DNA from 2 places in the Bacillus sp. GW821-FHT01G09 genome. Region 1 is predicted to be linked to the other one. Evidence: a T-box and tRNA genes for the amino acid it is inferred to sense, from the RefSeq annotation. Region 1 holds a T-box; the other holds one or more tRNA genes.
What was found. A T-box is a leader RNA that pairs with one kind of tRNA and senses whether it is charged. The one in region 1 lies ahead of tyrS (tyrosine--tRNA ligase), so its partner is inferred to be a tRNA-Tyr.
Positions count from the first base shown of each region.

Region 2: it has a tRNA-Tyr gene. The T-box ahead of tyrS (tyrosine--tRNA ligase) is inferred to sense a tRNA for this amino acid. The anticodon was not compared.

Region 1 covers NZ_JBWKWL010000003.1:385,867-398,081, reverse strand. Annotated here, with positions in the region: gene AC07VD_RS12675 (bifunctional 3-deoxy-7-phosphoheptulonate synthase/chorismate mutase) at 1-62, shown strand, start outside; gene ccpA (catabolite control protein A) at 338-1,342, shown strand; gene motP (flagellar motor protein MotP) at 1,405-2,223, shown strand; gene motS (flagellar motor protein MotS) at 2,213-2,941, shown strand; gene AC07VD_RS12655 (acetoin utilization protein AcuC) at 2,952-4,115, opposite strand; gene AC07VD_RS12650 (acetoin utilization AcuB family protein) at 4,112-4,756, opposite strand; gene acuA (acetoin utilization protein acetyltransferase AcuA) at 4,783-5,415, opposite strand; gene acsA (acetate--CoA ligase) at 5,575-7,293, shown strand; T-box leader at 7,348-7,584, shown strand; gene tyrS (tyrosine--tRNA ligase) at 7,635-8,903, shown strand; gene sr7p (small protein SR7P) at 9,033-9,161, shown strand; gene rpsD (30S ribosomal protein S4) at 9,183-9,785, opposite strand; gene AC07VD_RS12620 (diguanylate cyclase domain-containing protein) at 10,080-11,819, shown strand; gene AC07VD_RS12615 (GAF domain-containing protein) at 11,860-12,215, opposite strand, start outside.
Region 2 covers NZ_JBWKWL010000005.1:17,045-29,259, reverse strand. Annotated here, with positions in the region: gene AC07VD_RS16525 (NADH dehydrogenase subunit 5) at 1-122, opposite strand, end outside; gene adaB (methylated-DNA--[protein]-cysteine S-methyltransferase) at 641-1,180, opposite strand; gene adaA (bifunctional transcriptional activator/DNA repair enzyme AdaA) at 1,167-1,802, opposite strand; gene alkA (DNA-3-methyladenine glycosidase II) at 2,075-2,986, shown strand; gene AC07VD_RS16505 (hypothetical protein) at 3,229-3,369, opposite strand; gene glmS (glutamine--fructose-6-phosphate transaminase (isomerizing)) at 3,416-5,218, opposite strand; gene glmM (phosphoglucosamine mutase) at 5,652-6,998, opposite strand; gene cdaR (CdaA regulatory protein CdaR) at 7,017-8,471, opposite strand; gene cdaA (diadenylate cyclase CdaA) at 8,464-9,285, opposite strand; gene rsiW (anti-sigma-W factor RsiW) at 9,446-10,072, opposite strand; gene sigW (RNA polymerase sigma factor SigW) at 10,086-10,649, opposite strand; tRNA gene AC07VD_RS16470 (tRNA-Gln) at 10,880-10,951, opposite strand; tRNA gene AC07VD_RS16465 (tRNA-Tyr) at 10,956-11,040, opposite strand; tRNA gene AC07VD_RS16460 (tRNA-Thr) at 11,063-11,135, opposite strand; tRNA gene AC07VD_RS16455 (tRNA-Val) at 11,140-11,215, opposite strand; tRNA gene AC07VD_RS16450 (tRNA-Glu) at 11,219-11,293, opposite strand; gene AC07VD_RS16445 (2-thiouracil desulfurase family protein) at 11,473-11,928, shown strand; gene AC07VD_RS16440 (GNAT family N-acetyltransferase) at 11,942-12,215, shown strand, end outside.

The DNA.
Region 1 (12,215 bases):
CGATTCCTGAATTCGAAAAATGGCTGAATGAACTGAAGCCAATGGTGAAAGTCAACGCTTAATTGAACAATCCAAAAGGCCGCGCCTGCGGCCTTTTTTTATGCTTTCTCGTTTATTTAGTTATAAAAACCAAGTATACGTTTTCATCATCTATAAAAACGTGTATAATTTCATGAGAAGTAATTAAATTTGATGAATAATGAAAAATAATGTACACTACTGACTTACGCTTACAAATCATAAACGACATAAATTCGGACATTATGACATTTCTCTACATAAAGTGTTTATGCTATAGATAAGGATAAGTGTATCCAGTAAAAGGAGTGGTTTTAGGATGAGCAATATTACGATCTACGATGTAGCGAGAGAAGCTAATGTAAGCATGGCAACCGTTTCCCGTGTCGTGAACGGCAACCCGAATGTAAAACCGACAACGAGGAAAAAAGTCTTGGAAGCCATTGAACGTCTCGGTTACCGTCCAAACGCGGTGGCAAGAGGACTGGCAAGTAAAAAAACAACAACTGTAGGTGTCATCATTCCCGATATCTCAAGCATTTTCTATTCAGAGCTTGCACGCGGAATTGAAGATATCGCGACAATGTATAAATACAATATTATTTTGAGCAACTCTGACCAAAACATGGAGAAAGAGCTGCACTTGTTAAACACAATGCTCGGCAAACAAGTGGACGGTATCGTGTTTATGGGCGGAAACATTACGGACGAGCATGTGGCGGAATTTAAGCGTTCCCCAGTGCCGATTGTACTTGCCGCTTCTGTAGAAGAGCAGGAGGAAACACCGTCAGTCGCTATCGATTACGAACAGGCGATTTATGATGCTGTGAAGCTTTTGGTTGATAAAGGACATACAGACATCGCGTTCGTTTCCGGACCAATGACAGAACCGATCAACCGTTCGAAAAAACTCCAAGGCTACAAACGTGCGCTTGAAGAAGCGAACCTTCCGTTTAATGAACAATTTGTAGCTGAAGGGGATTACACATATGATTCCGGACTCGAAGCACTGCAGCATCTGATGAGCCTGGATAAAAAACCGACAGCCATTCTTTCTGCAACTGATGAAATGGCACTCGGCATTATCCATGCCGCTCAGGATCAGGGCTTATCCATTCCGGAGGATCTCGACATTATCGGCTTTGATAATACAAGATTAAGTCTCATGGTTCGTCCGCAGCTGTCAACAGTTGTTCAGCCGACATACGATATTGGCGCCGTTGCGATGAGACTGCTGACGAAGCTCATGAATAAAGAGCCGGTTGAAGAGCATATCGTCGAACTGCCGCACCGTATAGAGCTTAGAAAGTCAACCAAGTCATAAGAAAAACAAAGAGCAAGCTTCACCTTTATGGTGAATTCTTGCTTTTTTCATGGGGAGAAATGATGAAACGTTTTGATTATCTTACACCTGTTGGATTTGTGTTAGGAACGATTATTATTGTTATCGGGATTATTTCGGGATCGGGAGTAAGCGGTTTCCGCTCTTTTCTTGATCTGACCTCTTTCTTCATCGTAACAGGGGGACTTTGCGCCGCTGTTTTTATCAGTTTTCCGCCAAGAGAGCTGAAAAAAGCGCCCTCTGTGTTAAAGCAGGCATTCATCCGCCAGGAAGACAATGTGAAAGATCTTGTGAAAACCTTTGTCTCCCTTTCCGATCACGCGCGAAAACACGGGCTTTTATCATTGGATGATCAGGCTCGGGAAATCAAAGATCCATTCTTGAAAAAAGGGCTGCTTTTAGCGATTGACGGGTGGGATGAAGAAACGATTCGGCTCGTCATGGATTCAGAAATCGCAGCAATGGAGGAACGGCACCGAAAAGGGCGGCGTGTTTTTGAAAAAGCGGGAGAATTCGCTCCGGCGTGGGGAATGATCGGAACACTCGTCGGGCTTGTGCTGATGCTCAAAAACTTAAATGACCCGCATATGCTTGGACCAAATATGGCCATTGCGCTTCTGACGACTTTATATGGTTCATTACTGGCAAATATGGTCTTCAACCCGATCGCGGCTAAGCTTGAAGAGAAAACAGAAAGTGAAATTTTCATCAAGCAGGTAATGGTGGAAGGGATTATCGGTGTTCAATCCGGAAAAAACCCGCGCAACCTTGAAAGCCAGCTGGTCGTTTTCAGCTCACGGGAAGAATGGCAGAAACAGCCAAAACAAGTAAAAACAAAAAAGGGATCTGTACATGAAGCTTAGAAGAGAACGTTTTGAAAGAAGGAATGGAAGCGGAAAAAACAGTCAATCTTCGTCCAGCTGGATGGTAACCTTTACAGATCTGGTCACCTTGATCCTTGTGTTCTTTATTTTACTCTTTTCGATGTCCCAAATCGATCTGCAAAAATTTAAAGCAGCAGTGGACTCGATCCAGAAGGAAGGCAACGGGCTTCAGCCGGACCAAACATCCATAGAAAAAAAGAATACATCCCCATCTGATACGAAGAAGCAAGAGGATCAGCAGGATCAGCTTCTCAAGAAAGTAAATACATATATAAAAGACAATCATTTGAAGGCCCAAATGACAGCCAAACAGGATGAACGCGGTGTCGTGCTCGTTCTTCAGGAGGCTGTGCTGTTTGATACAGGTGAGGCAAAGGTGCTGAAAAATGCCGAAACGCTTCTTCACCAAATTGCCGTTCTTCTTCAAACCATTCCAAATGACATTCAGGTGGAGGGGCATACAGACAGCCGAAACATTTCGACATACCGATACCCGTCGAACTGGGAGCTATCAGCAGCACGGGCGAGTGGGGTTATTCAATACTTCACGTCTAAAGAGAAGCTTCCCTCCAAGCGCTTTATTGCTGTCGGTTATGCGGATACAAAGCCGGTAAAGGATAACAAGACAAATGAACACATGAAGGAAAATCGGCGTGTGGAAATAGTGATTAAAAAATCAAAAACGACCTCTTCGTAAAGGTCGTTTTTTACTTTGTTCTTTGCTGTTCAGAACGTATCGCATATAATGCTTTGCTGACAGTTTGGGCATTTTTTTCTGTAATTTCAGGCTTGCGGGGAATCGGAGGATATAAATCAGCCGGATCGCTCCAGCTCGACGGAAGGGCCACGGGGCATTGTTTTTGCCATTTAGCAATCCATTCCGGCGGGATCTCGTGTCCCGGATCAATTCCCTTCATTTCAAGCCATATTCTGGCCCAGGCGCGGGGCACGACACGCCAAATATCATATCCGCCGCCTCCGACTGCAATCCATTTCCCTCCGCAATATTGATGAGCCAAAGTGTGTGCAAGACGGGGGATTTCTTCGTATATATTGATTGTTGCTGATAAATGCGTCAGCGGGTCGTAGTAATGGGCATCGGCGCCGTTTTGGCTGATAATGACATCGGGCTCGAAATACGCGGCGACTTCTGAAGCTGCTGTCCGGTAAGCCTCAAGAAAAGAATCATCCTCTGTAAAAGCGTCAAGCGGGATATTAAAGGAATAGCCATATCCTTTTCCGCTGCCTTTTTCTTGGATCTGGCCGGTTCCAGGGAATAAATACCTTCCTGTTTCATGAATGGACAGCGTGCATACGTCAGGATTATCGTAAAATGTAAATTGCACACCGTCCCCGTGGTGGGCGTCCGTATCAATATAAAGCACTCTGGACCTATATTTTTTCTGGATATATTGAATCGCCACAGCGCTGTCGTTGTATATGCAGAATCCTGATGCTCTCCCGCGAAAGCCATGATGAAGCCCTCCACCAAGGTTTGCCGCATGCAGGGCTTGTCCTGACATGACCCAGTCTGCGGCCGTTAAAGTGCCGCCGACCAAGAGTGATGCCGCTTCGTGCATGCCGGCAAAGACGGGTGTGTCTTCAGTGCCGAGCCCGTAGCTTTCTCCTTCTTCAGCGGGAAGCTTTCCGGCGCCCGCAAGCTTTACGGCCTGAATGTAATCGTCCGTGTGGACAAGGGAAAGCTCCTCTTCTGAAGCGAGTCTGGGGGTGACAATGTCTCCATCATCAAAGGCATTGATCGTCTTAAGCAAATCATATGTTAACAGAACCCGCTGCTGATTAAAGGGATGCTCCTGATGAAACATATAGGTTTGGTAGGATGGAGAATAGATAAATACACTGTCTCTCATAGCAGATCCCTTTGCTCTGACGGCCATACGACGTGGTGTCCATTTCTTTGTAATGCCTGCAAAAACGGCAGCGGATTCATCGTTTTTACACGGAAGACAAGCACTTTTACACCGGGATCGTCATGCGGATAAACAAGCACGCTTAATATTTTCACTTGAAGGTCTTGGCAAAGGCTGCTGATCTCAGCGAGGCTTTTGGTGATGTCGTTTACTTTTATTTCAATTTGTGATCCCGGCTGGTCAGCGCCTGTCAATTTGACAAACGTCCGCAGCAAATCGGTTTTTGTTAAAATGCCTATTAATTTTTGATGGTGTACCACTGGAAGGCAGCCGATGCCATGCTCGTAGAACACGGCTGATATTTCTTCGACAAAATCTAACGGGTGGGCGCAGACAACATCCTTTTTCATAATTGAATCTACGCTTCGTGTGAGAAATAGGCTTCGTTTGTTTTCTTCAAAAATACTCGGGCTGGCCTGTTTCATGTCTCTGTCTGTAATCATGCCGATCACGTGTCGTTCTTCATCTACAACAGGCAGATGTCTGATATGGAATTCCTTCAGTTTGCATATGGCTGTTTCAAGCGTATCTGTCTTCGTTAATGTAATGACATCTCTTTTCATGATTTGCTCAACAATCATTATTTTTTCCCCTTTGCCAGTGTCAGTTAATACATATAACGATGATAAAAACGGAGCCTGTCAAATTGCTCAATTGATTCTTGGCTGACGTTTTTTCCAATGCGGGCCATCAGACAGTTTGCAGGGTGGGAGCTGATCTCCGGCTCATCCGTTGCAAACCAGACCAATCCGCCTGCATTCATCATCTTTTCCATGATCTTTCTGTATTCCCACACATCTTTTTTCATCCCTTTTAAATCCCAATGCCAGTAATATTCTGTCGTCATCACAATGTAGTTTTCCATTTGTTCATCCATCATGCTGACGGTCAGGAGCGTCTTTCCGACAGCGCATCCCCGATAGTCCGGCGCTACTTCGATGGCTCCGAGCTCAATCAAATCCTCCATATTTCCTTCAGACCATCTTTCGAGCGGGTCAGGATATAAATACGTGACATAGCCGACAATGGTTCGGCCGTCTCTGGCAATAATAATGCGCCCTTCGGGAAGGCCTGCAATGTCGACTAGCGCTTCATGCTGCTCGCGAGGCGGGCGAAATGCGGTTAAATCTTTATGAAACTCATAACCTGCCAAATCCTCTGGAGAGACAGGCCCTTCTATCAGTAAAGAGCCGGTTGCTGTTTTGATGTTTGCTGAATGGTATGTTTTATGATGTTCCACTAATTCACCGTCCCATCAATTCTTATAAAAATACATGCCTTCTTTAAGAATACCAAATTATAAAGCGTTTTCAACATGATTTATATTTTAAAAATTGAGAAGAATATGAATATATACTATAATAATTGTGACAACTTCAGCAAAGGGGGATGTTTGGGCATGAATTTGAAAGCGTTACCAGCAATAGAGGGGGATCATAACTTAAAAAACTATGAAGAAACGTACCGGCATTTTGATTGGGCCGAGGCAGAGAAACATTTCTCTTGGCATGAGACAGGTAAACTGAATGCGGCGTATGAAGCGATTGACCGCCATGCCGAATCGTTTCGAAAAAACAAAGTAGCGCTTTATTATAAAGACGCAAAAAGGGATGAAAAATACACATTTAAAGAAATGAAGGAAGAATCAAACAGAGCCGGGAATGTGCTGAGACGGTATGGAAATGTGGAAAAAGGGGACCGCGTTTTTATTTTTATGCCAAGATCACCCGAGCTTTATTTTATTATGCTTGGCGCAATCAAAATTGGCGCCATCGCCGGGCCGCTGTTCGAAGCATTTATGGAGGGAGCGGTGAAAGACCGGCTTGAAAACAGTGAGGCAAAGGTTGTTGTCACAACGCCTGAGCTGCTGGAGAGAATACCGGCAGACAAACTGCCTCACTTGCAGCATGTCTTCGTAGTCGGGGGAGAGGCTGAGAGCGGCACGAATATCATCAATTATGATGAAGCAGCGAAACAGGAAAGCACAAGACTGGATATCGAATGGATGGATAAAAAAGACGGCTTTCTGCTTCACTATACATCAGGTTCCACTGGTACGCCAAAGGGCGTGCTGCATGTCCATGAAGCGATGATTCAGCAATATCAAACAGGAAAATGGGTCCTTGATTTAAAGGAAGAAGACATTTATTGGTGCACGGCTGATCCTGGCTGGGTGACAGGTACGGTATACGGCATTTTTGCACCGTGGCTGAACGGAGCGACAAATGTCATCGTCGGCGGTCGTTTCAGCCCGGAAAGCTGGTATGGAACGATTGAACAGCTTGGCGTCAATGTCTGGTACAGCGCGCCGACCGCTTTTCGGATGCTGATGGGAGCGGGAGATGAGATGGCTGCGAAATATGATCTAACTTCACTACGGCATGTGCTCAGTGTCGGTGAGCCGCTAAATCCGGAAGTCATCAGATGGGGACATAAAGTTTTTAACAAACGAATCCATGATACCTGGTGGATGACCGAAACGGGCAGTCAGCTCATCTGCAACTATCCTTGCATGGATATTAAACCGGGTTCAATGGGTAAGCCGATTCCAGGAGTGGAGGCAGCGATCGTTGACAATCAAGGCAACGAGCTTCCCCCGTACCGAATGGGCAATCTCGCCATCAAAAAGGGCTGGCCTTCCATGATGCATACCATTTGGAATAACCCTGAAAAGTATGAATCATATTTCATGCCGGGCGGCTGGTATGTGTCTGGGGATTCTGCTTACATGGATGAAGAGGGATACTTTTGGTTCCAAGGCAGAGTTGATGACGTCATCATGACCTCCGGTGAGCGCGTCGGCCCATTTGAAGTGGAAAGCAAGCTTGTGGAACATCCGGCTATTGCAGAAGCAGGCGTAATCGGAAAGCCTGACCCGGTGCGTGGAGAAATCATTAAAGCCTTTATTGCACTCAGGGAAGGATTTGAGCCGTCTGATAAACTGAAAGAAGAGATCCGCCTATTTGTAAAGCAGGGTCTTGCAGCCCATGCGGCTCCGCGTGAGATCGAATTTAAAGATAAACTTCCGAAAACCCGAAGCGGAAAGATCATGAGGCGCGTGCTGAAGGCATGGGAGCTTAATCTGCCGGCTGGAGATCTGTCAACAATGGAGGATTAAAAGGCGGCGTTGACACAGGATTTTATTTATGTTAAAAATGATATAGCTTCATATGAAAAGGTAAAGATTGAGACAAGTAGAATATCCTTACGTTCCAGAGAGCTGATGGCCGGTGAAAATCAGCACAGACGGATATATCGAATACACTCATGAACCGCTTTTGCAAACAAAGCCGCCCAGGCTTTCAGTAGTGAAAGAACGGACCTGATCCGTTATCAGGCAAAGTGATAAGACGAATGTTTGAATTCTCTTATTAGTAGGGTGGTACCGCGATAATCAATCGTCCCTTCGTGTAAACGAAGGGGCGTTTTTTATTTTAATCAAAAAAGGAGCTTTATCTTATGACAAACTTACTTGAAGACTTATCCTTCCGCGGATTGATTCAGCAAATGACAGATGAAGAAGGGTTAAATAAACAGCTGAATGAAGAAAAAATACGCTTGTACTCAGGCTTTGACCCGACAGCAGACAGCTTGCATATCGGACACCTGCTGCCTATTTTAACACTTCGACGTTTTCAGCTTGCAGGGCATCATCCGATTGCGCTTGTGGGCGGCGCGACGGGCCTCATCGGTGATCCAAGCGGAAAAAAAGCAGAGCGTACATTAAACACCGCTGACATCGTATCCGAATGGTCCCAAAAAATCAAAAACCAGCTGTCCAGATTTCTAGATTTTGAAGCAGCAGAAAACCCAGCTGTCATCGCGAACAACTTTGACTGGATCGGCAAAATGAATGTGATCGATTTCCTTCGTGACGTTGGTAAAAATTTCGGCATCAATTACATGCTGGCAAAAGATACGGTCAGCTCAAGAATTGAATCCGGCATCTCGTACACGGAATTCAGCTACATGATTCTTCAATCTTATGATTTCTTAAATCTTTACAGAGACAAAAACTGTAAACTGCAAATCGGCGGAAGCGATCAGTGGGGCAATATCACAGCGGGTCTTGAACTGATCAGAAAATCAGAAGAAGAAGGAGCAAAAGCGTTCGGCCTAACGATTCCGCTTGTCACAAAAGCAGACGGCACGAAGTTCGGAAAAACGGAAGGCGGCGCGATCTGGCTTGATAAAGAAAAAACATCGCCATATGAATTCTATCAATTTTGGATCAACACAGACGACCGTGACGTTGTCAAATACTTGAAATACTTTACGTTCCTTTCAAAAGAGGAAATTGAAGCATACGCTGAAAAAACAGAAACGGCGCCAGAAAAACGTGAAGCACAAAAACGCCTGGCAGAAGAAGTGACATCACTTGTTCACGGACGCGAGGCGCTGGAGCAAGCCATCAACATCTCCCAAGCGCTGTTCAGCGGCAATATTAAAGAGCTTTCTGCTCAAGACGTAAAAGTAGGTTTTAAAGATGTTCCTTCTATGGAAGTTGACAGCAGCCAAGAGCTTTCACTTGTAGATGTGTTGGTGCAATCTAAATTATCTCCTTCTAAACGCCAAGCGCGTGAAGACATTCAAAACGGAGCTGTTTACATTAACGGTGAACGCCAGACGGAAATAAATTATACCCTGTCAGCTGAAGACCGTATCGAAAATCAATTTACTGTTCTGCGCCGCGGGAAGAAAAAATACTTCCTTGTGACGTATAAATAAGAAAAAGATCCTTTGCCACTGAAGGCAAAGGATCTTTTTGTTTACCGCATAGGAATGAAAGGAAAAGAGTATATTAGATAGGGCAAACACGACCAATCACCACCTTTTAAATGAAAGGAGCGCTAAAGCGTGAATCTCATGTGTACGATTGCAAAAGAACGGCTGCAGCGGGATTATTGGGAGCAGCAGGCGCAGGATAGTGTTGGCCAGCAAGAGGCAAAAGACAAAATAGACGATAAAAAAACCCCGACCGCATAGCGGCAGGGGTTTTTAAAACGATTAACGAGAGTAGAACTCAACGATAAGCGCTTCGTTAATTTCCGGAGCAAGTTCAGAACGCTCAGGAAGACGAGTGAAAGTACCTTCAAGCTTTTCAGCGTCGAAAGTAAGGTATTCAGGAACGAAGTTGTTTACTTCAACAGATTCTTTGATGATAGAAAGGTTTCTTGATTTTTCACGAACACCGATTGTTTGACCAGGTTTTACTTGGTAAGACGGGATGTCAACGCGGCTTCCGTCTACAAGAATGTGACCGTGGTTAACCAATTGGCGAGCTTGACGGCGAGTACGTGCTAAACCTAGCTTGTACACAACGTTATCAAGACGAGAATCTAAAAGAATCATGAAGTTTTCACCGTGTTTACCAGCTAGTTTGCCAGCTTTGTCAAACAAAGTGCGGAATTGACGTTCGTTTACACCGTACATGTGACGAAGCTTTTGCTTTTCTTGCAATTGCAAACCGTATTCTGATAATTTTTTACGTTGTCCTGGGCCGTGTGGACCTGGAGCGTAAGGGCGTTTTTCTAATTCTTTTCCTGTACCGCTAAGAGAGATTCCTAGACGGCGGGACAGTTTCCAAGATGGACCTGTATAGCGAGCCATAATGTGACTCCTCCTTTGGTTTTATTTTTGTGGAAAATAAAAACCGTCTGCTCTATTCGACCATGCACATTTTGTTTTCATGTATCCTCGCTCCAGCAGCAGAGAGTTACACGATACACCTTATTGATAAGGAACAAAATGAAAACATAGAAGCTGAACAAAAAGGCTGCAATATTTCACACAAAGGTCATTATATAATTTATTTGTTTTGAAGTCAACCATTCCTCCATTATTGCTTCACCGTTTATGATATAATAAACAAAAATTAGTGGTAAACTTTTAGGTGATAAAAACATGGTAGAACAAACTAAAGATCAATTATCCGCCTTTCATTATCATATGCTCGATTTTTTATTAACCAAATCTGAAAAAGTCACATTCACCGACTCTTTAATATGGCTGACTTCGGCTATTCAAACCTATTTTTCAACCCTTTGTGTTTCGCTTACACCGTCACCATCAGACTTTGTGACAAAACTGGCAGATGGTGAAGCGCGTTTTTCCGCTTCAAAAATAAACGCTTCATGTTATCTGATTGAGGACGGCTCTGGCAGGCGTTTCCATCTTGCATGCAGGCAGGATGAAGAGATTCCTGAAGGGCTTCCGAACGTGGTTGCTTCATTTTTAAACCAGTCGATGAAACAGGAAAGACTCTATAACAAAACGATCTACCAAAAAAAGATATACAAAATGACAGAGCTGTTCCATTCACTGCTTGATCAGACAGATGTGCTGAAGCAGCTTTTAGAAAGCTTGACCAGCACATTTTCTCTTTTTGAGTTTTCTTTATTTATATCGCACGATCAAGACCAATGTTTAGGGATACCTGCAAAAGAGCTGTATATGGAAGGGGAAAAATCCGATTCCTTTGCGCTCAAAGTGTATTTGTCCGGAGACATTTTGCGGAAAAATGAATCTGCCGCCTATATTCCGATCAAAGGACAGCAGGGCACATACGGGGTGTTGAAGGCTGAGGGAACGGGTGACAGCTTTCTTGCTGATGCCTGCCTTGATGAAATGTCGCTGTTAGCAAACGCCGCGGGAAAAGCGTTTGAAAATGCCCAGCTCTACGAACAATCCAAAGCAAGCATCGCAAATTTGGAATTGATTAATGAAACATCACGCCGCCTGAATCAGCGGCTGACACTGACTGATACAATGAATGATCTGGCTGTGAGAATGGCAGAATCGTTTCAGGCAGAAGAAGTGGGATTTTTTCATATAGACCATTTTGAAAACCTAACATTGCTTCCAGGCAGCACAGCATTTTTTAAAGAAGCGAAGCCGTCAGATTTTTATAATGAGCTGAAAGAAAAGCTGTATGAAGGTGAAAAAGGGGTTTTCATCGGGAATGGCCAGTCTGTTTTTGGGAAGGCGGGGTACGGCTCGCTGATGGCTGCTCCGATGATTCAAAACGACCGGCTTTTAGGCTTTGCGGTTTTATTGAAACAGGAGCTGTACGCTTTTACATTTGAAATGTACAAGCTGTTTCAGGCGCTGATTCATCACGCGACACTGGCTGTAACCAATTCAATGCTTCGCGACCGCCTTGAGCATCTCGTGAAAACAGATCAGCTGACTGAACTGTATTCACGAGCGTATTTAGATGAAAAAATTCAATACAGCATGAAAATCCACCAAAAGGGTGTTTTTATTCTTGTTGATATTGATAATTTTAAGAATGTAAATGATACGTACGGCCATCAGACTGGGGACGAGATTTTAATTCAAGTCGCTTCAGTGATTAAAAGCAACATCCGAAAGCATGATGTCGGTGCCCGCTGGGGAGGAGAGGAGCTGGCGATTTATTTGCCAAATGTGCCGGTTGCAGTGGGGAAACGGATTACCGAGCGACTGGTTTATGCGGTCAGAAAAAATACGAAACCCGAGGTAACCATTTCCTGCGGTATCTCCTGCTGGACGACAGAAACAAAAAAGTCGCTGAAAGAGCTTGTGCATGAGGCAGATGAAGCGCTCTACAGCGCGAAACGGAGCGGGAAAAACCGCTTGATGATTCATGACTCAATAAAATAAAAAAAGCCCAAAACGATATCAGTTTTGGGCTTTTATATTACTACGCTAACGCTTTTTCTAGCGTTTCGGCAAATTGAGTTAAGTATTTTTCATCAATTTCGTCGAAACGGTTTTTCACTGGGCTGTCGATGTCCAAGACGCCGACAATTTTTCCGTCTACACGAATCGGAAGCACAATTTCTGATTGAGACGCTGCATCGCAGGCGATATGTCCAGGAAACGCGTTTACATCCTCAACACGTTCCACTTTTCCGTTTGCGTACGCTGTGCCGCAAACCCCTCTGCCGAAAGGAATCCGAACACATGCCGGCAGGCCTTGGAACGGACCTAACACAAGCTGTCCATCCTCTTCTTTGGCAAAATAGAAACCCGCCCAGTTGACTTCAGGCAGCGAAT
Region 2 (12,215 bases), on a different contig from region 1:
TGAATGCGAACAAAACTCAAGGGTACTCGCGGATGTAAAAACAATAGTCCACTTATCCCAGAAGCCATAAGCATAATAAAAAATAATGTTAATAATGATGACAAACTCAGCGAAACTAACATTCTAAATTCTCCCTTTTTTAAAACTCATTATTGTTCAAAAGACCTTTCAATCAGATCATATTTGTCTATTATTTATTTCAATTTTTATTTATCTCTATTTTTTTCCAACAAAAAAGCCGACAACTTCAAAATTTCAATGATTATGTTAGATCATTGAATCCTGAAAATTGTCGGCTTCACTTCAACTAACTTCAGCGAAGTTTTTTGAAGTGCTACCTTATTATTGGTCTTTACTTTATGCTATGTTTTCATTTCCTTTAATATAGTCCTGATTATCAAATAAATCGACTCATGTTCTCTTCCTTTTTTATTAGGATACTTTTTCATCCTATCAATATTTAAAATTAAATATGAAAAGAATGCTAAAGGCCTACATATTTTAAAAGGAAAAATAAACATCTGCATCGATTATTAAGTTACGTATAAGATATGCTAAATTTTAAAAGTTGTCAAGTTTATCAGTAAACTGGTCTTTACTTTCCTCTAAAAGAATCCAACCCATTATAGATGATTCACTTTCAATGAGGAACATCCATTTCAGATGAAGCTCGCTTTTCCAGATCGAGGAGCAGTGTCTTCATTTCGAATCTGCCCCGATAGCCAGTTAATGAGCCATTCTTTCCTATTACACGATGGCACGGTACAGTAATTAATACCGGATTAGCCCCAATAGCCGCACCTACAGCACGAACAGCTGCTGGTTTATTTATTTCATTTGCAATGTCGGAATAGGATTTCGTCTGTCCATAAGGAATTTCACAAAGTGCATTCCAGACTGCTAGCTGAAATTGCGTACCGGCGTACTCAACTGGAACAGTAAAGTTTTTCCGCTTTCCTTCTAGATATTGAGTGATTTCAACGGCATAGGGTTCAAGCTTATCATCATCTTCAACAAGAAGACTTCCCGGAAAGCGTTTCCTAGCCCATTCGAACAATTCCTCGATTGGTTTGTTCTGTGAACCTACAAACACAAGCCCCTTTAAAGTTGAAGCAATGTAAAAATTCCAATCCTTGAACATTAGTAAAGACCAATAAAGGGTTGGTTTATTTGTTTCCATTGTACGTTTCCTCCATTTTACTCATTTGACGAAATTGTGCTGGTGTCTGTCCAGTTTTCTTTTTAAATAAAGTAATAAAATAAGGCGCGTTAGCTATACCCACACATATAGCGATATCTCCAATCGATTTATTTGTCTGAATCAAATACTTTTTAGCCGCGTGTACTCTAACTTGTTGTATATACTCAACCAGCGTAATGCCTTTAATCTTTTTAAATGTTCGATGCATATGATACGGACTCCCATGACAAATATCTGCTAACGATTCTAGCGTTAATTTTTCTGTGAAATTTTTATCAATGTATTCAGTAATTAGATCAACCCACTCGCTATCAGGCATTTTTTCATTAGTGGGCTTGCAACGTTTACAAGGTCGAAAATTTGCGCGGAGAGCTTGTTCTGCGTTTGGAAAAATGCATACATTTTCTTTTTTCGGAACGCGAGATTTACAGGATGGTTTACAGAATATCCCTGTCGATTTTACAGCGTAGAAAAATTGATTATTGTACGCTGCATCATTATTTATAATTGCTTGCCACTTTTCATCTGTTATCATTTCTACATCACTCGAAATTCTATGCTCATGGCTCTCTTTATGTCCGTTATTGATACTATCCGGCATTTATCTCACCTCTCCTTACAATGCTCATCTAATTCAGTTTGAATTGAATCCCAATTTAAATTTTCGACACGCGTTTTTTATATCTTGGGCCATTTTTATCTACTCCCGTTTAGCATTCTTGATAACTACACTATAACCTCATAAATAGAAAAAAATAAGGTGGTTAGAATGTAATAGCAAGATAACAAAATGAGTAAAGATGATTATGTGATAAACTAATTTCAACCAGCGTGAGTTTTCTTATAATTATTTAAGATAAGGAGAATGAAAAAGTGACATGGCATGAAGTCAATGATGTTATTGTCATTACATTACCTGAAATTTTCGACATGAATGCGAACCTAGGCTATCTAACCAGAGAAAAAAATGAGTGCATGTATGAAATAGAGAACAATATCATTACAAAAGTTATAGCCATTGGGGAAATTCGGTCCTTAGTGCAGGTAAGCGTAATCAATAATAAACAAATGGTTGTTCAATTCCTAAACGATTCTAGACCTGTTGAGCAGTGGAAACGGGAAGAGATTGTAAAATATATTCATGAATGGTTTGATCTTGATAACGATTTAACACCATTTTATGAAATGGCAAAAGCAGATCCATTACTTAAAATGCCTGCCCGAAAATTTTATGGGTTGCGAGTTATCGGCATTCCCGATTTATTTGAAGCTTTATGTTGGGGAGTTTTAGGACAACAAATTAACTTAGCCTTCGCGTACTCCTTAAAGAAGCAATTTGTAGAAGCATTTGGCGATTATATTGAATGGAATGGTATAAAGTATTGGGTGTTCCCACCGTACGAACGAATTGCACGGTTAACCCCTACCGACCTGGCAGATATTAAAATGACGGTAAAAAAAAGTGAATATATCATTGGAATAGCCAGATTAATGGCAAGTGGAGAATTATCGAGGGAAAAATTAATGAAAATGAACTTTAAAGATGCTGAAAAAAACTTAATTAAAATACGAGGAATCGGTCCTTGGACAGCCAATTATGTTCTAATGCGCTGCCTTAGGTTCCCGACAGCTTTTCCAATCGATGATGTGGGTCTTATTCATTCGATAAAAATATTACGTAATATGAACCGAAAGCCTACGAAAGATGAAATCTTAGAAATATCGGTTCCATGGAAAGAATGGCAATCATACGCTACCTTTTATTTATGGCGTGTTCTTTACTGAATCATTTCAACTTAAACCGGAATGTACTCAATAACAAAAGAATGAATTTTAAAACCTAAGGCCCACAAGTACATTCTCTTTTCATCTTTCATTTTAATGTCATGAATTTCTCGCCCCTTATTAAATGTCATAAAAAATCTGTTGTCATTACAATAGGCTCTCCGGTCTGCTATTACATAAGAAAATTCAGGTGAAAGTAAAAGCAATTTCGCTCCACTGAAAAATTCATGCAGTCACTAGTTTTAAAGCCTTTTAAGCTCGTTAACTGGCCTTATGAGGAAACATCTTAAATCTATAGCCATGGCCGATCGATAGTCGGGTCCTGTACCATTACCTTCTTTAATCCATTTTTCCACTGTAGACGTTCTTTCTCTTTTGGACATAAAAACACCCCTTTAGACAATCTTATCCAAAGGGGTTAAACATTTATTACTCCACAGTAACACTCTTCGCAAGGTTACGCGGTTTATCAACATCACAGCCGCGATGCAGTGCAGCATAGTAAGCGATCAGCTGCAATGGAACAACAGATACCAACGGAGCAAGCGCTGGGTTTACTTCCGGCAGTACGAATCTGTCATCCGCATCGTCTAGGCCTTTTAGTGAGATGATGCATGTGTTTGCTCCGCGAGCGGCAACTTCTTTGACGTTTCCGCGGATGCTTAGGTTTACGTGCTCTTGAGTTGCCAGTGCGAATACTGGTGTTCCTTGTTCGATCAAGGCAATCGTTCCGTGCTTTAGCTCCCCGCCGGCAAAACCTTCTGCCTGGATGTAAGAAATCTCTTTCAGCTTCAGTGCGCCTTCGACACATACGAAGTAGTCAAGGCCGCGTCCGATGAAGAAAGCGTTTCTGGATACAGTCAGGTATTCACGGGCGATCATTTCCATTTCGTCTTTCTGGTCGCATAGAGCTTCCATTGCGTTTGCAGCGATACCGAGTTCTTTGACGAGGTCAAATCCGATATCGATGCCGTTTTTGTCAGCAGCCACAGAAGCAAGAACCGCAAGAACTGCAATTTGTGCAGTGTATGCTTTCGTTGACGCAACAGCGATCTCAGGGCCTGCATGAAGCAGCAATGTATAGTCAGCTTCACGAGAAAGCGTTGATCCAGGTACGTTTGTGATTGTTAGGGCTTTGTGTCCGAGTGCTTTGACTTGAACGAGAACCGCGCGGCTGTCTGCTGTTTCTCCGCTTTGAGAAAGGAAAATGAAGAGCGGTTTCTTAGACAGAAGCGGCATGTTGTAGGAGAATTCACTCGCTACATGCACTTCAACCGGCACGTTTGCCCACATTTCAATATATTGTTTACCGACAAGTCCTGCATGGTAGCTTGTTCCGCAGCCAATGATATAGATGCGGTCCGCTTCCGCTACAGCGGCAGCGATATCACCAGGCACAGACAGCTTGCCGTTTTCATCTTGATACGTTTGGATGATTTTGCGCATAACAACAGGCTGCTCATCCGTTTCTTTCAACATGTAGTGAGGGTACGTGCCTTTTTCGATATCACTGGCATCAAGCTCAGCAATATAAGACGCACGTGTAATCACGTCACCATCAAGGTTTTTGATGACAACTTGGTCATCAGTGACGATAACCATTTCTTTATCCATCAGCTCAACATATTCGTTGGTTACTTGAAGCATCGCCATTGCATCAGATGCTACGACGTTGAATGTATCTCCAAGACCTACTAATAGAGGGCTTTTGTTTTTCGCTACAAAAATCGTTTCTCTGTTGTCGTTATCGAATAAAGCAATTGCATAAGAGCCTTTTAACAGTGTAAGTGTTTTGCGGAACGCTTCTTCTGTCTCAAGTCCTCCATTGACGAATTGCTCGATTACTTGAACGACTACTTCTGTATCGGTGTCACTTTTGAGCTCTACATCTTGCAAATACTCTTGCTTCAGCTGAACATAGTTCTCGATCACGCCGTTATGAACAAGTGTAAAGCGTCCCAGTGCGCTTTGATGCGGGTGAGCGTTCAGATAGCTTGGTTCGCCGTGTGTAGCCCAGCGAGTATGCCCAATTCCGGCTTTCGCTTCTACATTGGCATCCACAACTTCACGAAGATCTGCAATGCGTCCTTTTTCTTTGAACACATGGATTCCCTGTTCGTTGGCAACAGCAATACCAGCAGAGTCATAACCGCGATACTCAAGCTTCTCTAACCCTTTTAATAAAATTTCCTTCGCATCAAGCTGACCGATATAACCTACGATTCCACACATATTTTTCTTCCTCCTAAGATTGTAAAAGGAGACGAAGAAAGTCAAATTTCAAGGGGACTTTCAATCGTCCCCTCCTACATGTTTTTTGGAAGATCATGTGATTTCTCTTTGTTCAAGGAGTCACCCCCTTGGTTTGAAGAAATCCTTACGGCTGTGATCTGCATACTCAGCCGGGAGGCATCCGCCGAAAATTCGATAACCTCCATCCTCGTCAACTAAGCCTTTTTCCGGGCGCTTAGTTCGGGCGCTATAATTATAGGTAAAGCAATAATCCCGTCTTCTTTTCCTATTGAGAAAATAAGAACAAGACAAGCTTGATTTTACAACATGTGGCATAAACGGTCAATTGTTTTTTAAACAACTTTGCCGTATGTCTCACAATTATCTTATGTAATCCTCGCTTGTCTTGTTCACTCTCTGATAATAGACTTCGTTACTCTAATCCCATTTCTGACCGGACGACTTCAACAATGCGATTGACATACTCATCGCACAGCTCTTTCGTCTTCGCTTCAGCCATGACACGGACGAGCGGTTCAGTTCCTGAAGGGCGCACCAAAATCCGGCCGTCGCCGTTCATTTCTTTTTCAACTTCAGAAATAACTGCTTTTACTTTTTCATTTTCTTCAACTTTATATTTATCAGTCACTCTCACATTGACTAACAGCTGCGGGAACTTCTGCATTTCAGCTGCAAGCTCTGACAGCGGCTTGCCTGTTGCTTTCAAAGTGTTCATCAGCATAATAGCAGACAATAAACCGTCCCCTGTCGTGTTGTAATCAAGGAAAATAAGATGTCCTGACTGCTCTCCGCCGACGTTGTAGCCGTCTTTTTTCATTGCTTCTACTACGTAGCGGTCGCCGACAGCTGTCTGCACGCTTTTGATGCCTTCTTTTTCGAGCGCCTTATAGAAGCCGAGGTTGCTCATCACGGTTGAAACCAAAGTATCATCCTTTAAACGGCCCTCTGATTTCAGATGTTTTGAGCATATGTACATGATTTGGTCGCCGTCTACAATATTTCCTTTTTCATCGACAGCAATCAGGCGGTCGCCGTCACCGTCGAACGCAAGACCGAGATCCGCGTTTTTCTCTTTGACAAACGCGCTGAGCGCTTCGGGATGAGTCGAACCGACGCCGTCATTAATGTTTAATCCGTTCGGGGAAGTCCCCATTGTAGAAACATCTGCATCTAAATCAGCAAACAGGTGTGTCGCCAAGGCTGACGTTGCGCCATGGGCACAGTCCAATGCCACATGAATGCCTGTGAAATCTTCATCAGCTGTCTGTTTTAAGAATTGCAGATATTTTTGTCCGCCTTCAAAATAATCGTTTACAAGTCCAAGGTCTGCTCCGACAGGTCTTGGCAGCTTATCCTCAGGTTCGTCCATCAGGCGCTCAATTTCAGCCTCTTGTTCATCAGAAAGCTTAAATCCATCTCCCCCAAAGAATTTGATGCCGTTATCCTGCACTGGGTTATGAGAAGCGGAAATCATGACGCCCGCCTCTGCATCCATCGCTTTTGTCAAATAAGATACACCTGGTGTAGAAATGACACCCAGGCGCATGACTTCTGCGCCAATGGATAAAAGTCCGGCGACAAGGGCTCCCTCCAGCATATGGCCGGAGATGCGTGTATCGCGGCCTATCAGCACTTTTGGACGTTGTTTGTCTTTTGTCAGCACATAACCGCCGAAACGTCCGACTTTAAAGGCCAGCTCAGGTGTAAGCTCACTATTGGCGACACCTCTTACACCGTCTGTTCCAAAATACTTGCCCATTTTATAATCGCTCCTTTTTTATTCCGATGAGGATTGTGAATTTGCAGTGGATTCATCCTCATCCTGATCTTGGTTTTGATCTTTATTTTCGTCTTGGTTTTGATCGTTGTTGTTTTTATCAGTGTTCTTTGTATCTTCTTGCTGATTGTTCTTTTGATCATTTGTTTGTTTATCTGTGTCATCCTGGTTCCCTGATGTATTGCTGCTGTTATCATTCGTTGATGTATTGCTTTTCTTAGACGTCAGCTTGATTTTGGCGTTTTTCCGCCCCAAGGACCAAGTTACATTCTGTGGCCCGTTCACTTCAAGCTTCACGCTATGCTCCCCGTCCTCTAAATCTGAAACATTCACATACAATTCAATATCTGATTTTTTCAGTTTATTTATATTCGTGGGAGAGCCTTTAGCCGTTACATCTATCGCTTGTGATTCAGGATCAAGAAATTCAATGTTTTGTGAGCTGCTCAGCCCTACAGTCTTGATAGGGACATTCTCGAACTTCTGATCCGCTTCACTGTCGACTTCTATATGCAAAGTCACCTTTGACGGTGAGATTTTTTTGACACCGTCAGGAAGCGGAATATCTGCCTCGATATCGGAATCCTTGTTAATTTTACTTAAATCTAAGCTGACGCCGTCAATAAATTCAAGAGAATCCAACACATCCTGTGAGCCGTAAACCGTTACCTCACTGGGGCTGGATTCAATATTCGCTATGCTGACACCGTCAGGAAGGCTTCCTGTCCGTTCAATTTTAAAGGGCACTTTTTTACTCGGGCTTGTCACCGGAACGGTAATCTTGATGACCGAGGGCTCCACGTCGACAGGAAGCGCGTTTCCGTCTTTATCATAGACAGTCACTTTCGCTTCCTTTTCAATCGTTTCATCTGCGTTTTCCAAATTCACTGAAGCTTTTACAAGAGAAATATTATCGATGACATTTTTCGATCCGGTAATCTGCACATTTTTCGGACTGACAATCGGCTGCTCCGGAGAATAGCCTTTTTTCATCTTGCTTTTGTTGTAGTACTCCACTTCTACGGGAAAACTTTTGGTCGTCCGTTCCTGAATGGTCACTGTCGTAACAGACGGATTAATTGAGATTGTCAGCCCATCCGACACGTTTTTGGCCTTAAGCTCAACCTTATGTGTGCCGGTTTTCAAATGTTCCATATCAGCATATATTTCAAAGTTTTTGGTCTGCCGAGCCTTTTTCACGGCGCTTGTCGAGCCTTTTATCGTGACATTAACCGTTTGCGGAACACCCGTTACGACGTAATTTTCATCATCATAATACGCTTTAACCGGAATATCAGTCAGAGTTGCTTCATCAGTTGTTGATGTCGGAAAGAAAGATTCACCCGGTTTTTTCGGAGTCGGTGCTTGGTTGCTGTTAACCGCCACATAAAGCAAGAGCGCGAAAAGCAGAGCAATGATTTTCACAGCCCAGCGGTTGTTTAAGAATTTATCCATTTTTCTTGCCCCTCCAATACCAGCGGTTAGAAGAAGTGTCTCTGGTGTTTTTCTTAAACTCGGCTTCAAGCATTTCTTTCAGCGCTTCTTCTGTAAGCTCTCTGTGAAGGTCGCCGTTCTTTGCCACACTGACGCCGCCGGTCTCTTCAGACACAATAATCGTCAAACTGTCTGTTACTTCACTGATACCGACAGCCGCTCTGTGCCGCGTGCCCAGTTCTTTTGAAATAAACGGGCTCTCAGAAAGCGGCAGATAACAGGCGGCCGCGGCAATTTCATTATTTTTCATAATCACCGCACCGTCATGAAGCGGGGTGTTTGGGATAAAAATATTGATCAGCAGCTCAGAGCTGACTTTGGCATTCAGTGGTATGCCGGTCTCAATATAATCCCCCATTCCAGTATCCCGCTCAATGGTCAGCAAGGCGCCTATACGGCGTTTCGCCATATAATTGATCGCTTTTGTAATGGCCTCAATCGTTTTCTGCTGCGCTTCTTCAACAGGCGTGCCGCTCCTCGAAAAAAAGCGGCCGCGGCCTAGCTGTTCAAGCGCTCTTCTCAGCTCAGGCTGAAAAATAATAATAATCGCTAAAAATCCCCATGTTATCGCTTGGTCCATCAGCCATTGAAGTGTGCTGAGGCCCAAATATTGGCTGGCCATACGAACAAGCACGATGACTACAATTCCTTTTAACAGCTGAACCGCTTTCGTGCCGCGTATCACCATAATCAATTTATATATCACATACCAAACAAGGAGAATATCAACGGCATTGCCGAGGTACTGCAAAAAAGGGATATCCTCAAAAGCCATTTCCTCGTCCTCCAAGATTTCAGTCATTTCGTATTTTGTGTTTTACGTGTTACGCATATGTACTTTACATAGCGAGCCCATTATACCACATTTCGATTTAGCAAGTGAAATGTGCCAGCGCTCTCAGCCCGCAAAAAAAGAGCAAAGCGGCTAACGCGCTTTACTCTTCTCCGTTCGGATTGAATGCATCGAGTACACTTTTCCCCGCAGACTTCATCTTGTACCATGTCCAGTCGAATAATTGATTGATTTCTTCAATCTGACCGGTGACTTGTCCAGCAGAGGCCATATACTTTTCGCCGTTTACGACGGTTACATCCCCGTCTATTTTGCCTTTAATAATCAGCTTGCCGTTTTTGACAGTGACATCACCTTTGACCGTCTCACCTTCTGGTACGGTCACAGTATGGTTATGAACCACAAGATTCGGCTGCTTGGACACGCTGAAATTGTGGTCATTATGCCAGCTGTTAAAAAAACCCCCGCCCATCAAAATGATGAATACCGCAGCAGCTGCGATAACGGGATGGGTTCTGAACCATCTTTTTACAGAAGCTCTTTTCTTCTCCTTAGGCAATTTTGCCATGACATTAGCGGTAAAATCCGCGGGGGCTTCGACATGCGATGTGCTCCGTACAAGCGCTATGGATTTCTCCATCTCGTAAAAATGCTTTCTGCATTTCTCGCATGTCTCCAGATGTTCATTTAATACGTGTTCATCTTTTGGAAGGATATCTCCATCAAGATGCATATGCATAAGCTGCACAATTTGTTCAGGACAGCTCATTTCATCACCCCACTTAAAGATCCCTTAATTGTTTTCTAAGAGCCTCTCTGCCTCTGTGAATCCGCGTTTTCACAGTCCCCACAGGAATGTTTAGAATCTCCCCGATTTCAATTAATGAGAGTTCGTCAATATACTTTAATACGATGACTGTTCTGTATTTGTCAGGAAGCTTTAAAATTTTCTGCTGTATCGTGTTTGAGAGCTCCAGCGACACAACTGCATCTTCAGGCAAAACACCATCTGCGGCGATTTGAGAATACATGGTCAAGCCTTCCGTACCAGCCACCTCTGCATCGAGGTAATAATCCGGCTTCTTTTTGCGAATGCGGTCAATGGTCAAATTGGTCGCGATTCGATAAAGCCAAGTTGAAAATTTCCGGTTAATATCAAAACTGTCGATATTAACGTACGCTCTGATGAAAGCTTCCTGTGCAATATCCTCCGCCTCATGCACATTGCCAAGCATACGGTAGCAAAGCTGATAAATTTTATCTTTGTAAATATCTACGATGTCCGCAAATGCATTCTGGTCGCCTTTTTTGACTTGTTTAATTCTTTTTTTAATCATCATTTCCATATTTATCTAACCTCTGCCTTCACCGGTCTGTATGTATACGAGCTTCGTTTCAAAAGGTTTCAATTTTTTTATAAAATAAGTTTATCAAATTTTTGGCAGGGTGTAGATGGTAATTCGTGAATAAACTACCTTAACATATTTTTAAAATTATTATACAGACTGAACAGTTAGAAGTTGGAATGATTTTTCCGAAAAGAAAAAAGACACCTTTTGATCAAAGGTGTCTGTGACTGGGCTAGCTGGATTCGAACCAACGCATGACGGAGTCAAAGTCCGTTGCCTTACCGCTTGGCTATAGCCCAATAATGGTGGAGGGGGGCAGATTCGAACTGCCGAACCCTGAGGGAGCGGATTTACAGTCCGCCGCGTTTAGCCACTTCGCTACCCCTCCACATAAAATTTTGAAAAAACAGTGCCGGCAAGAGGACTTGAACCCCCAACCTACTGATTACAAGTCAGTTGCTCTACCAATTGAGCTACACCGGCAAGATGGTGGAGGATGACGGGCTCGAACCGCCGACCCTCTGCTTGTAAGGCAGATGCTCTCCCAGCTGAGCTAATCCTCCAAATGGTGACCCGTACGGGATTCGAACCCGTGTTACCGCCGTGAAAGGGCGGTGTCTTAACCGCTTGACCAACGGGCCGTTGTGTTCTCGTCGAGCTGACAAAAGTTATTATATACAGGTCACCCCCTGTTTGTAAAGAGGAAAATTAAATTTTTTATTTTCAAACTTTTTAACTCCTTTTTTAACTGAAAAAGCCTCCCAACTAAAGCCATTTATTTTATGATAGAGACAAGCAAAGCAAGAGAGGAGAAACCAATATGATTCTAGTCAGTTCTTGCCTTGGAGGCATTGAATGCAGATATAACGGCTCTCACGCAGCGTCGGAGAAAATCAGAAAACTCGTCGATGAAAAGAAAGCAGTCATGGCTTGCCCTGAACTTCTCGGCGGCTTCTCTACCCCACGCGAACCCGCAGAAATCATAGGAGGCACCGGCGAGGATGTCCTCAATGGAACAGCGAAAATCGTGACAGCTTCAGGAGAAGACGTCACAGAACTATATATGGAAGGCGCCGCGAAAACATTGGCTTACGCAAAAGAAATCAACGCTTCTGCCGTCATATTAAAAGAAAACAGTCCATCTTGCGGAAGCGGTTTTATCTATAACGGCACATTCTCTGGCAAAAAAATCACCGGCAGCGGAGTAACCGCCGCACTGTTAAAACAAGCGGGCTACCGCGTCATTTCGGAAAACGAGCTTAACGACATATTGTAAGGAGGCCACCCCCATGACTCAAGACATTTCTTTATCCTTCTATAAGCCTGAACACTTGCCCGAGCTCCAATCATTCACGCTCACCAACGATGACAAACGCTTTACCTCCCTCCCGAAAGAGGTGCTGTCTCAGGCTCTGGGCATACAGGACCGATACCCGGTTGTCATCTTAAAAGACGACCTTCCAGTCGGTTTTTTCATTTTACATGCATCAAAAGAAACGCTTGCTTCTTATTCTAACAATCCATTTGCTTTACTGCTCAGCTCCCTGTCTTTAAACGCTGTGC